3 regions of the Variovorax sp. V35 genome follow, and region 2 is predicted to be linked to each of the others. Evidence: predicted binding sites of a transcription regulator. Region 2 holds the regulator's gene; each other region holds the start of a gene.

Region 1 (4,272 bases), 1.4 Mb from region 2:
CACGGCATCCTGCTGATCTTCGACGAGGTCATCACCGGCTTCGGGCGCATGGGTACCAACTTCGCGTCGGACTATTTCGGCGTGGTGCCCGACATGCTGAACTTCGCCAAGTGCGTGACCAACGGCGTGATTCCGCTGGGCGGCGTGATCTGCCGCGACAAGCTCTATGACGCGATGATGAAGACCGACGCGCCCGAGCACGTGGTCGAGTTCTTCCACGGCTACACCTACTCGGGCCACCCGGTGGCCTGCGCCGCCGCCATTGCCACGCTCGACCTGTTCAAGGAAGAAAACCTGTTCGCGCGCGCCGGCGAAATGGGCAAGGTGCTGGGCGATGCCTTCCACAGCACCTTCAAGGGCCTGCCGAACGTGGTGGGCATCCGCAGCCTGGGCCTGGCGGCGGCCGTGGAGCTCGCGCCCATCGCCGGGTCGCCGGGCAAGCGCGCCTACGAGGTGTTCCTCGACTGCTTCCACAAGGGCGCGCTGGTGCGGCCCGCGGGCGATGTGCTGGTGATCGCGCCGCCCTACATCGTCGAGAAGCAGCACATCGACACGCTGGTCAACACGCTGGCGGATTCGATCAGGAAGTTCGCCTGAGCACGCCCGCGCAGTAGTCCACCGGCGGCAGCGCCGGCGTGCGCCAGGTGGCGTCGTAGGCGTCGGTGTCGTCCTCGGCCGGGCCGCCGGCCTGCAGGTGGACCGTCTTCACCGACACGTCGGTCGGCAGGTGCTGCGGCACGCCCAGCACCTTGGTGACGTGGCCCGCGCCGGCGATCAACACCACCGTCTTGCCCGGCTGCCGGGCCTTCACCAGCGCCTGCGCCATGGCGCGGTCGCGCCCGACCTGGATGCGGGTCATGGGGCCGATCTGCGATTCGGGCAGCAGCTTGCAGTGGCCCTCGCGCACGGCCTCCTGCTGCGCGGCGTAGGCCTCGCCGTTGAGCTGCACGTCGAGCGAGACGTCGGCCATCGCGTCCTTCATGCGCGCACGCGGCAGGTTGGCGCCGACCACCGGCACACCGGCGCGCACGGCCGTCATCACCGTGGGGCCGTAGCGCGTCCAGGGCCAGGCCTTGTCGTTCCAGCCGAGGGCGGCCTGCACCTGCGCGTCGGTCGCAGTGGCGAGCAGGCGGGCGCTGCTGCGGCCTTCCTCGGCCATCTCGAGCGCCAGCGCGGCGAGCTGGCCGCGCTCGGCCAAGGCCTGCACGGTCTCTCGCTCGAGCGCGTGGTGTTCGGGGGCGTCGTGCTGCTCGCCGAGCAGCAGGGCATCGGCCGGCAGCAGAGCCGCCACGCGGCGCGCGACCGGCGCCTCGGCGGACAGCGCGGCGCAGCCGGCGAGCAGGGCGGCGGCGACCAGGGGCGCGAGGAACCGGGAAGCACGGGAAGGACGAGGAGGCATCCCGCCATACTATGCCCGGCGCCCCGCACCGGGCTGTCGTCCTTTTCCGCTGCTTTCTCTGCCCGTGTCCTTTCGTTTTCCCCTTCGCGTGCTGGCCACGCTGCTGCTGGCGCTGGCCGCCGCACTCGCCTGTGTCGCGCTGCACACCCCGCTGCCCTGGATGATCGGCCCGCTGTTCGCGGTGTCGCTGGCCTCGATCGCGGGCCAGCTGACCGCGAGCCACACGCCGCTGCGCAACCTGGGGCAGTGGGTCATCGGCACCGCGCTGGGCCTGTATTTCACGCCGCAGGTGGTGACGCTGGTGGCCGGCGTGTGGTGGGCGATCCTGCTGGCCATCGGCTGGGCGCTGCTGCTGGGTTGGGGTTTCGGCCGCTGGCTGCACCGCGTGCATGCGGCGCGCATGCCGCATGTGCCGGCGAAATCCATGAGAGCCACGACTTACTTCGCAGGCGCCATCGGCGGCGCTTCGGAGATGACGCTGCTGGCCGAATCGGCCGGCGCGCGCACCGACCTGGTGGCCGCCGCACACAGCCTGCGGCTGATGGTGGTGACGGTGACGATCCCGTTCGCGATGCAGTGGAGCGGGCTGCACGGCCTGGAAATCAACCCGCCCGGCGTGCGCGAGGTGAACCCGGCCGGGCTGGCCTTGCTGGCGCTGGCCACCGGCGTGGGCGGGCTCGTGATGCGGGCGCTGGGCCGCACCAACCCCTGGTTCATAGGGCCGCTGCTGGTGGCGATGGGCTTCACGGTTGCGGGGCAGTCGCTGTCGGCGGTGCCGACCTGGCTGTCGAACACCGCGCAGCTGGTGATTGCCGTGAGCCTGGGCGTGCGCTTCAGCCGCGAGTTTTTGCACACGGCGCCGCGCTGGCTCGGCTCGGTGGCGCTGGGCACGGTCGGCATGCTGGTGCTGTGCGCCGGCGCGGCCTGGCTGCTGGCCGGGGCGACCGGGCTGCACCCGGCCACGATGATCCTGGGCACCTCGCCCGGCGGCATCGCCGAGATGTCGATCACGGCCAAGGTGCTGCAGCTGGGCGTGCCGGTGGTCACGGCCTTCCAGGTGTGCCGGCTGGTGGCGGTGCTGCTGGTCGTGGGGCCGATGTACCGCTGGACCGAGCGCTGACGGCGCAGTACACCGCCAAAGAAAAAGCGCCCCGCGGGGCGCTTTTTTCGTTCGGGCGGGGCAGGCTGCTCAGTGCACCAGCACCGGTGTGTGCGCCAGCTCGGCGTAGCCCTCGAGCGTGTCCTCGACCTCTTCCTGCGTGGGCGTGTTGAGCTGCCAGGCGGCGATCTGCTGCTGGAACAGTTCGGCCCAGGAGCCGTCGAGGTACACCTCTTTGCCCGATCGCTTGTCCACGATCTCGAAGCCGTGGCGTTCCAGCACGGGGCCGTTGGGCGTCGTGCTGGGCTCGTCGCCGTCGTTCGGCTGCACGTGCACGACGACGAAGGACTCGGAGTCGTAAAGCATGTTCATGGCGGGCCCTGTGAGGATGTCGATGGCGTTCATGGGGGTTAGATAGCAATCAACGCGCCAGTTTCAAGAACAGTTGTCCTCGCGCCGTTGATATGTGAGCCTTTTTGCCTCAATTGGCGGGCGCTTCGGGTAGGGGTTTGCGCAATTGGGCGTCAGCAAAGTCGCCGTTTGCCTCGGTCTGGCGGATGCGCACGGGCAGGTAGCCATAGCGCGGCGCCAGCCAGAGCTCCAGTTTCCGGTCGAAATCCTTGCGCGGCGTGCGGGTGAGCTTGCGCGTGGTGAATTCGCCGGCCGGCAGGCTCAGCTGCTCCTCGTCGCCGACCTCGAAGACCCACACGTCGCCGTCGCGCACGCCCACCGTCTGCACCGAGATCCGGGTGCCGGCCGGGTACCGCGTCGGGCTGGCCGCCAGCAGGCCGCCCAGCTGCATCATGACGCTCATGCGGTCCTGCGCGCCGGGCTGCAGGGGCACCGACGGCGCGTTGTTGCTGAAGATGATCTGCCCCTGGTCGCGCGCGAAATGCGAGGCGACCTCGGCCTTGCGGCTTTCCGAATAGCGCTCGGGCTCCAGGCCGGAGGGGCCGATCTTGCCGGTGCTGTGCCAGTTCAGCAGGGTGAAGAACACCGCCTTGAGCGTGAGCCGCCCGTCGTAGCGGCTACCGTCCTGCAGCCAGACCAGTTCGCCGAACACGCCGCGCTGTGGCGAGGCGCCTTTCTGGCCCGTGGCCTCGAAATCGAGCGTGACCGAGCCCGGAATCCGCAGCGCCTGGGTGCCGGCGATGGTGCCCGAGGCGCCGCTGCCGGCCGTGGTCGTGCCGCCCTGCGTGCCACCGGGCGCGTTGCCGGTGGCGGCGGCCGGGGCGCTGGCCGGCGCTTCGGGGGCGGTTGCTCCTGAATCTGTAGCGGCCTGCGCGGTCTGGTCGGGCGTTTCGGGGGGCGGCGTCTGGGCCGGTGCGTCCGGCACGGGGGCCGGGGCCGGCTTGGGGCGGGGCACCGAGGCCTCGCGCGGACGCCGGGGCTTGGCCGGAGGCGGCGGCTTGGCCGCGACCGGCGCGGCGGCCGGTGCCGCGGGGGCTTCCGCTGCGGGCGGCGCGATCACGATCGTGCGCGTGATGAACTTGCTGGCCAGCGGCGAGGGCTCCGGCCCGATGGCCATCGGTGCCAGCCCGAGCAGCAGCAGGTGCGCCAGCGCCACCGCCAGCGTCAGCCCCGCGAGCGCGCGCCAGGACGGGCGCCCGGGCAGGCCCAGGGACAGCGGTGGGGGCGCGACGTGCGTCGACATGGGTGTGTGGAGTGGGTTGCGGCGCCGAGGTTCACGAAGTCCACTCGGTACACTGCCGCCCGTTCAACCAGTTTAGTGGGCGCGGCGCCGCGCCCTTTTTCTTGCTCACGCCCGTACCAT
Region 2 (4,272 bases):
CAAGGCCCGCCGCGCGGCGCAGCAGACCGAGGCCTACAAGGTCGCCGGCGTGCCGGCCCTGGCCGTGGCGGGCCGCTGGTATGTGGACGGCGAAACCGCCGGCAGCATGTCCAAGGTGCTGCAGGTCGCGACCTTCCTCATCGGCGAAGCCAAGAAGGGCTGACCGACCCGGCGACCTGCTTTTTGGTCGAATGCAAGGCCCGCTTCGGCGGGCTTTTTCATTGGCGGCGGTGGGCAATTGCCATCCCACGCATACAATGTTTCAGAGCAAGTTTCGTGCCTTTATGACATTGCCCTCCATCCCCACATTCCCCACCCTTCGTCGCCTCGGCCGCCTGGCTTTCGGTGCGCTGTTGCTGGCCGGTGCCGCCTCGGGCGCCCTGGCCGAAACCGCCGACCGCACCAAGCCGATGAACATCGAGTCCGACTCGATGCGCTACGACGACCTGAAACAGACCAGCGTGTTCACCGGCAACGTGCTGGTCACGAAGGGCACGATCATCATCCGCGGCGCGCGGCTGGACGTGCGCCAGGACGCCGAGGGCTACCAGTACGGCGTGGTCACGGCGGCGCCCGGCAAGCTGGCCTATTACAAGCAGAAGCGCAACGCCGGCGACGAGTGGATCGAGGGCGAGTCGGAAGTCATCGAGTACGACAGCCGCGCCGACAACGTCAAGTTCATCCGCCGCGCCGTCATGCGCCGGCTGATCGGCGCCACGGCCAACGACGAGAGCAGCGGCGCGCTGATCGTCTACGACCAGAGCAACGACACCTACACCGTCAACGGCTCCCTCGTGCCGCCGAACGCCGGCGTCTCGGCGGGCGGCGGCGGTCGCGTCAAGGCCATCCTCACGCCGAAGGCCACGCCGGCCCCGGCGGCGCCCGGCTCCGCACCCGCGGCCGGTGGCAAGAAGCCCGCGGCCCCGGCACCCACTCCCGCGCCCGGCGCCGGGCTGCGTCCGAGCACCACGCTGGGCGGCCCCGAAGGGGAAGGGCGCAAGTGATCGAAACCGCAGGAACCCAGACCGCCGACGGCATTCCGGGCAGCCGCCTCGTGGCGCGCGGCCTCAAGAAGAGCTACGGCAGCCGCACGGTCGTGAAAGACGTCTCGCTCGACGTGCAAAAGGGCGAGGTCGTCGGACTGCTCGGCCCCAACGGCGCGGGCAAGACCACCTCGTTCTACATGATCGTCGGGCTGGTGCGCGCCGACGCCGGCGAGATCACCATCGACGGCGAGCCCATCGCCCACATGCCCATTCACCGCCGCGCGCGCATGGGCCTGAGCTACCTGCCGCAGGAAGCCTCGATCTTCCGCAAGCTCACGGTCGAGGAAAACGTGCGCGCCGTGCTCGAGCTGCAGCGCGAGCCCGACGCCAACGGCCGCATGGTGCCGTTGTCGAAGCAGGCCACCGAAGAGCGACTGGCCGACCTGCTGTCCGACCTGCGCGTGGACCACCTGCGCGATTCGCCCGCGCTCGCGCTGTCGGGCGGCGAGCGCCGCCGCGTCGAAATCGCGCGTGCGTTGGCCACACAGCCGCGCTTCATCCTGCTGGACGAGCCCTTCGCCGGCATCGACCCGATCGCCGTGATCGAGATCCAGCGGATCATCAGTTTCCTGAAAGAGCGCGGCATCGGCGTGCTCATCACCGACCACAACGTGCGTGAGACGCTGGGCATCTGCGATCACGCGTTCATCATCAGCGACGGGCACGTGCTGGCACAAGGCACACCCTCGGAGATCGTCGACAACGCCGAGGTACGCAGGGTGTACCTGGGCGAGCACTTCCGCATGTAAGGGCGGGGGCGGTTCCTATGAAGCAAGGGCTGTCCCTTCGCGTTTCGCAGCATCTGGCCTTGACGCCTCAGCTGCAGCAGTCGATCCGGCTTCTGCAGCTCTCCACGCTCGAACTGAGCCAGGAGGTGGAGCAGATGCTGGACGAGAACCCGTTCCTCGAGCGCACCGCGGAAGAAGCGGCGCGCGAGGAATTCGGGCTGGACACGGCCGACGCGCCGGTGCCGCGCGACGACGCGGGCGAGGGCGAGGCCGAGTTCACGCCGTCCGCCGCCAGCACGTCCTCCACCTCCAGCGACACCACCACCTCGACCCCCGACACCGACGGCCCCGCCGCCGAGATCGCCGAGCGCGAGCCCGACTGGGAAGGCGACGGCACCGTCGACATGGCGCCCGACGACAGCGAGTGGGGCAGCGACGCGCCCGCGCGCCAGAACAACCTGGGCGACGACGAGCGTGCCGACGCCACCGAACTCGCGCGCAGCCAGGAGTCGCTGCAGTCGTTCCTGCACCGCCAGGCGCTGAGCCTGCGGCTCAATGAAAACGACTGCGCCGCGCTGCGCTTCCTGATCGAGTCGCTCAACGACGACGGCTACCTCGAAGACTCGCTGCCCGCATTGGCCTCGGGCCTGGCGGGCGACGACAACGACCAGTTCGACGACCTCGTGCACCACTTCCAGGTGGCGCTGGGCCTGCTGCAGAGCCTGGAGCCGGTGGGCGTCGGCGCGCGCGACCTCGGCGAATGCCTGAGCATCCAGCTGAAGGCGCTTGCCAGCGAAGACGAGACCGAGGCCGAAGCGCTCATCCGCAAGACCGCCATCGCGATCTGCAAGCAGCCCATGGAGCTGCTCGCGCGGCGCGACTTCAAGCGCCTGGCCACGCTCACGCGCACCAACGAAGACCTGGTGCGCTCGGCGCTGCAGGTCATTGCGCGGCTCGAGCCCAAGCCGGGGCGCCGCTTTGTCGACGTCGAACGCAACATCGTCATTCCCGACGTGATCGTCACCAAGACCGGGCGCGGCACCAACGTGAAGTTCCGCGTCATGCTCAACCCCGAGGTCATGCCGCGCCTGCGCGTGCACGACATTTACGCCGGTGCGCTCAAGTCGCACAAGGGCGAGGGCAGCCAGGCGCTGTCGCAGCGGCTGCAGGAGGCGCGCTGGTTCATCAAGAACATCCAGCAGCGCTTCGACACCATCCTGCGCGTGAGCAACGCCATCGTCGAGCGCCAGAAGAGCTACTTCGTGCACGGCGAGCTGGCCATGCGCCCGCTGGTGCTGCGCGAGATCGCCGACGAGCTGGGCCTGCACGAGTCGACCATCTCGCGCGTGACCACCGCCAAGTACATGGCCACGCCCTTCGGCACGGTCGAGCTGAAGTACTTCTTCGGTTCGGCGCTGGGCACCGAGACCGGTGGCAATGCGTCGAGCACCGCGGTGCGCGCGCTGATCAAGCAGTTCGTGAGTTCCGAGAGCATCAAGAAGCCGCTGTCCGACAGCCAGATCTCCGAGATGCTGAAAGAGCAGGGCATCGAGTGCGCGCGCCGCACCGTCGCCAAGTACCGCGAAGCGCTGCGCATCGCACCGGCCAACCTGCGCAAGGCTCTGTAGAAAGCCCACGATGACCCGTCGCCTGCTGTCGCGCTGGGGGCATTGGGTTCTTGTTGTGGCTGCGGCGCTGCTGTTCGCCGGCTGCGCCACGCTGCCCGACGAGGCACCGCGCCCGCCCACCAAGGCCATCGCCGTCTCGGCCGACACCGCGCTCGGCAAGATCGCGCTGGCCTCGCAGCCCGACCCCGACCTCAGCGGCTTTCGCCTGATGCCTGGCGGCGACTTCGCCTTCGACACGCGGCTGCAGCTGGCGCGCCGCGCGCAGCGCACGCTCGACGTGCAGTACTACCAGATCGAGAACGACGAGACCGGCCGCTACCTGCTGCGCACTCTGCGCGATGCGGCCCAGCGCGGCGTGCGCGTGCGCCTGTTGATGGACGACCTGTACACGTCCGGCGAAGACGAGCTGCTGCTCGGCCTGGCCGCCACGCCGAACGTCGAGCTGCGCCTGTTCAACCCGTTCCCGGCGGGGCGCGGCAGCCTGCTCAAGCGCTTCACCGCGTCGCTGTTCGACTTCAGCCGCGTCAACCGCCGCATGCACAACAAGCTCTTCATCGCCGATGGCGCGATGGCGGTGGCGGGCGGGCGCAACATCGGCAACCAGTACTTCCGCCGCACCACCGGCCCGAACTTCATCGACCTCGACACCTTCGTGACGGGTGCGCTGATCCCGCGCCTGGGCGTGCTGTTCGACCAGTACTGGAACAGCCCGCACGTGCGCCCGATCGGCGCGGTCGTGCACACCGACCTGCCGCGCGAAGAGCTGCAGCGCCGCTTCGACGCCGCCACCGGCCCCGACACCACGCCGCCGCCGCCCAGGCCTGCGCCCAACGACCTGCTCGGCTACAGCCCGGTGGCCGACGACCTCGA
Region 3 (4,272 bases), 2.3 Mb from region 2:
GCCGCCCGGGTGGGCGACGAAGTACTGGCAGCCGCCCAGCGAGCGCTTCATCCAGGTGTCGACGAGGTCGAAGGTCAGCGGTGCGTGGGCCGGGATGCTCGGGTGCAGCGCCGAGGGCGGGTTCCAGGCCTTGTAGCGCACGCCCGCGACGAATTCGCCGGTGACGCCCGTGGGCTGCAGCGGCAGCACCTTGCCGTTGACGGTGACGACGTGGCGGCTTTCGTTCAGTCCGGTCACGCGCACCTCGATGCGCTCCAGCGACGAATCGACATAGCGCACGGTGCCGCCGGCCGAGCCTTCCTCGCCCATCACGTGCCAGGGCTCCAGCGCGTTGCGCAGCGACAGCTCCACGCCCATCGACTGCATCTGGCCCACGAGCGGGAAGCGGAACTCGAAGTGCGGCGCGAACCAGTCGGCATCGAAGGCAAAGCCGGCCTGGCGCATCTCGCTGATGACGTCGTCGAAGTCCATCTTGACGAAGGTCGGCAGCAGGAAGCGGTCGTGCAGCTCGGTGCCCCAGCGGGTCACGGGCGCCTGGTAGGGCGCGTCCCAGAAGCGGGCGACCAGCGCGCGGATCAGCAGCTGCTGCGCGATGCTCATGCGCGCATGCGGCGGCATCTCGAAGGCGCGCAGCTCCAGGAGGCCGAGGCGGCCGGTGCTGGAGTCGGGCGAGTAGAGCTTGTCGATGCAGAACTCGCTGCGGTGCGTGTTGCCCGACACGTCGATCAGGATGTTGCGCAGCGTGCGGTCGACCAGCCACGCGGGCATGTTCTGGCCGTAGATCTCGCGGTTCTTGGCGATCTCCTTCAGCGCAATTTCCAGTTCGTAGACCTGGTCGTTGCGCGCCTCGTCCACGCGCGGCGCCTGGCTCGTCGGGCCGATGAACATGCCCGAGAACAGGTAGCTCAGCGAGGGGTGGTTGTGCCAGTACAGCAGCAGGCTGGCCAGCAGCTCGGGCCGGCGCAGGAAGGGGCTGTCGGCGGGCGTGGCGCCGCCCATCACGAAGTGGTTGCCGCCGCCGGTGCCGGTGTGGCGGCCGTCGGTCATGAACTTCTCGGCCGACAGGCGCGTCTCGAACGCGGCGTTGTAGAGGAACTCGGTGTGGTCGACGAGTTCCTTCCAGTTGTGGGCCGGGTGAATGTTGACCTCGATCACGCCCGGGTCGGGCGTCACGGCCAGCATCTTCAGGCGCGGATCGCGTGGCGGCGGATAGCCTTCCATCACGATGCGCACGCCGAGCTGCTGCGCGGTGGCTTCGACGGCGGCGACGAGGTCGAGGTAGTCCTCCAGGCGTGCCAGCGGCGGCATGAAGACGTAGAGCACGCCTGAGGCGCTGCCCTTTTTCTCGGCCGCCGGGCCGTTGGCGCGGCGCGGGTCGCGCACCTCGACGCACAGCGCGGTGCGCGTGACCCAGTGGGCCGATTCGCCGCGCAGCGGCTGGCGCGTGGCGGGCGTGGCGGCATCGGCAGAAGCAGCTGCTGCATCGCCCTTCGCCGCATCGCCGGGGCTCTGCATGCGCAGCGACGCGGCCATCACGGGCGGCGTGCCGAAGGTGTAGGGCACCTCGCCCAGGTCGGCGCCGGCCACCGGGGTGGCGGTGGCATAGCGCGCGCGGTAGTCGGACGCGCTGGGCAACGCGGCGCGCGGCGCGGTCGGGTCGCGCTCGATGAGGTAGGGGTAGTCGCCCTTGCTCGCCCACGGCTGCGAGTCGAGCGGCAGGCGGTAGCCCATGGGCGAATCGCCCGGGATCAGGAACAGGCGGTCGTCGCGCAGGAACCAGGGGCCGGTCTTCCAGCCGGGGCCGGCGAGCGCGGGCGTGTCGCTGTTGGCGTTGCCGGGTTCGATGGGCAGCATGTAGCCGATCACCGCGTCGAGCTTCTGCGTGAACACGCGGCGCAGGCGCACGCGTTCGAGTTCGTCGTCCAGCTTGGAGTCGAAGGGGTCGACGTTCACCGGCAGGCGGCGTTCGCGCCACAGGTAGTAATAGGTGTCCTCGTAGCCGGGCTGGATGTAGCGCTCGGTGAGGCCCAGCTTGTGCGCCAGCACGGTGGTGAAGCGGCGCGCGTCCTCGCTCGTGTAGTGCGTGGGAAAGCGTTCGTCGGCGAACAGCTCGGGGTCTTGCCACAGCGTCTGGCCGTCGGCGCGCCAGAAGATCGACAGCGCCCAGCGCGGCAGCTGCTCGCCCGGGTACCACTTGCCCTGGCCGAAATGCAGGAAGCCGCCCTGGCCGTACTCGGCGCGCAGCTTGTGCACGAGCTCGGTGGCGTAGCCGCGCTTGGTGGGGCCGAGCGCGTCGGTGTTCCATTCGGGCGCGTCGCGGTCGCTGGTGGCCACGTAGGTGGGCTCGCCGCCCATCGTCAGGCGCACGTCGCCGGCCACGAGGCGCGCATCGACCGCGTCGCCGAGCGCGAGCACCTCGGCCCATTGTTCTTCGGTGTAGGGCTTGGTGACGCGCGGCGATTCGTAGATGCGCGTGACCTTCATCTCGTGGCTGAACTCGACCTCGGACTCGTCGACGCCGCCCTCGATGGGCGCGGCGCTGGAAGGCGTGGGCGTGCAGGCCAGCGGGATGTGGCCTTCGCCGGCGAGCAGGCCCGAGGTGGCGTCCAGGCCGATCCAGCCGGCGCCCGGCAGGAACACCTCGCACCAGGCGTGCAGGTCGGTGAAGTCGACCGTGGTGCCGCTGGGGCCGTCGAGGGCCTTCACGTCGGGCGTGAGCTGGATCAGATAGCCCGACACGAAGCGCGCGGCCAGGCCGCAGTGGCGCAGCAGTTGCACCAGCAGCCAGCCCGAGTCGCGGCAGGAGCCGCTGCCGTTGCTCAGCGTTTCTTCCGGCGTCTGCACGCCGGGCTCCATGCGGATGAGGTAGCTGACGTCCTTCTGCACCTGCTGGTTGATGCCGACCAGGAAGTCGATGGTGCGCTGTTCCTTGCGCTCGATCCTGTCGAGGTAGGCCTGCAGCAGCGGCGTGGGCTTCTCGGTGACGAGGTAGGGCGCCAGCTCTTCGGCCTGCGAGGCCGTGTACTTGAAGGGGAAGTTCTCGGCCTGCGGCTCCAGGAAGAAGTCGAAGGGGTTGTAGACCGCCATCTCGACCACGAGGTCGACCGTGACCTTGAACTCGCGCGTCTTCTCGGGGAACACGAGCCGCGCCTGGTAGTTGGCGAACGGGTCCTGCATCCAGTTGACGAAGTGCTCGGCCGGTTCGACCCGCAGCGAGTACGAGATCACATTGCTGCGGCAATGGGGCGCGGGGCGCAGTCGCACGACTTGCGGGCCCAACTGCACCAGGCGGTCGTATGTGTAGTGGGTGACGTGGTGGAGTGCGGCGTGGATGGACATGCGTAGGGGCGTGCAGTGCAGCGAGGTTGCATCGAAAAGATGTCTCTGGTGAGACGCATACTAGCCCAGTTGCCAAGCAATTAACGCGCCATCGAGCGTGGGTTGGGGGAGGGTTTGCATCATGGATTCCGGGGTGTGGGGAGGGCAGTCGCGGCGTGCGTCCGAGGCTGTCGCGGGTGGGTCGGGGGCCTTCGTTGCGCTGGGCGGTACGCTGCTCGGCGCGGCGGTGCAACTGCGTCAGCCGCTGTTGTGGGCGGCGGGTGTCTACGTCGCGTTGCTGCTGGCGGGGCTCGGCGGTGGATGGCTGTTGTGGCGGTGGCGTGGGCCTCGGCTGTTCGTGCTGATGCTGTCGCTGGCCTGCGGTGCGATGGCCGGCGCGGGGCTCGCCGGATGGCGCGCGACGGCCTATGCAAACGGGGCGCTGGAGCCGCAACTGGAAGGGCGCGACCTGCGGCTCACAGGCGTGGTCTCGCAGATGCCGCAGCCCGGCGAGATCGGAACGCGCTTCCGTTTCGATGTGGAGACGGCGCAGTGGGCCGATGCCTCCGATGAGGCGCCGCCGACGGTGCCGCCGCGCATCGCGCTCGCCTGGTACGGCGAGTACAGCGGGATGTGGGAGCAGCCCGCCGAACGTCGCGCATCCGTCGCGCGCACCGTGGGCGAGGTGCACGCCGGCCAGCGCTGGCAACTGACCGTGCGCCTGCGCGCGCCGCACGGCAACCTCAATCCGCATGGCTTCGACAGCGAGCTGTGGGCGTGGGAGCAGGGCGTGCATGCCCAAGGCCATGTGCGGGCCGGGGCGCGCGACCCCGCGCCGCGCCTGCTGGGTACGACGTGGCGGCACCCGATCGAGCGGGCGCGCGAGGCCGTGCGCGATGCGGTCTTCGCCCGCGTGGACGACCGGCGCCAGGCCGGCGTGATCGCCGCGCTGGT

The links. The regulator sigma-54, encoded in region 2, starts transcription at its own class of promoters, with help from an activator protein. The targets are predictions, from matches to a motif close to TGGCANGNAANCTGCTTT.
Region 1: the regulator sigma-54 is predicted to act here: its motif matches at 2,913-2,930, upstream of ACAM42_RS29655 (DUF3567 domain-containing protein).
Region 3: the regulator sigma-54 is predicted to act here: its motif matches at 3,413-3,430, upstream of ACAM42_RS13200 (DUF2126 domain-containing protein).

Annotation. Positions count from the first base shown of each region.
Region 1 covers NZ_AP028666.1:6,440,157-6,444,428, reverse strand. The annotation lists gene ACAM42_RS29670 (aminotransferase class III-fold pyridoxal phosphate-dependent enzyme) at 1-597, shown strand, start outside; gene ACAM42_RS29665 (ChaN family lipoprotein) at 581-1,399, opposite strand; gene ACAM42_RS29660 (AbrB family transcriptional regulator) at 1,464-2,519, shown strand; gene ACAM42_RS29655 (DUF3567 domain-containing protein) at 2,589-2,870, opposite strand; gene ACAM42_RS29650 (DUF3108 domain-containing protein) at 2,980-4,152, opposite strand; gene ACAM42_RS29645 (fumarylacetoacetate hydrolase family protein) at 4,271-4,272, shown strand, end outside.
Region 2 covers NZ_AP028666.1:584,923-589,194, forward strand. The annotation lists gene ACAM42_RS02690 (thiol:disulfide interchange protein DsbA/DsbL) at 1-163, shown strand, start outside; gene lptA (lipopolysaccharide transport periplasmic protein LptA) at 285-1,004, shown strand; gene lptB (LPS export ABC transporter ATP-binding protein) at 1,001-1,795, shown strand; gene rpoN (RNA polymerase factor sigma-54) at 1,813-3,402, shown strand; gene ACAM42_RS02710 (phospholipase D family protein) at 3,413-4,272, shown strand, end outside.
Region 3 covers NZ_AP028666.1:2,842,142-2,846,413, forward strand. The annotation lists gene ACAM42_RS13200 (DUF2126 domain-containing protein) at 1-3,339, opposite strand, end outside; gene ACAM42_RS13205 (DNA internalization-related competence protein ComEC/Rec2) at 3,461-4,272, shown strand, end outside.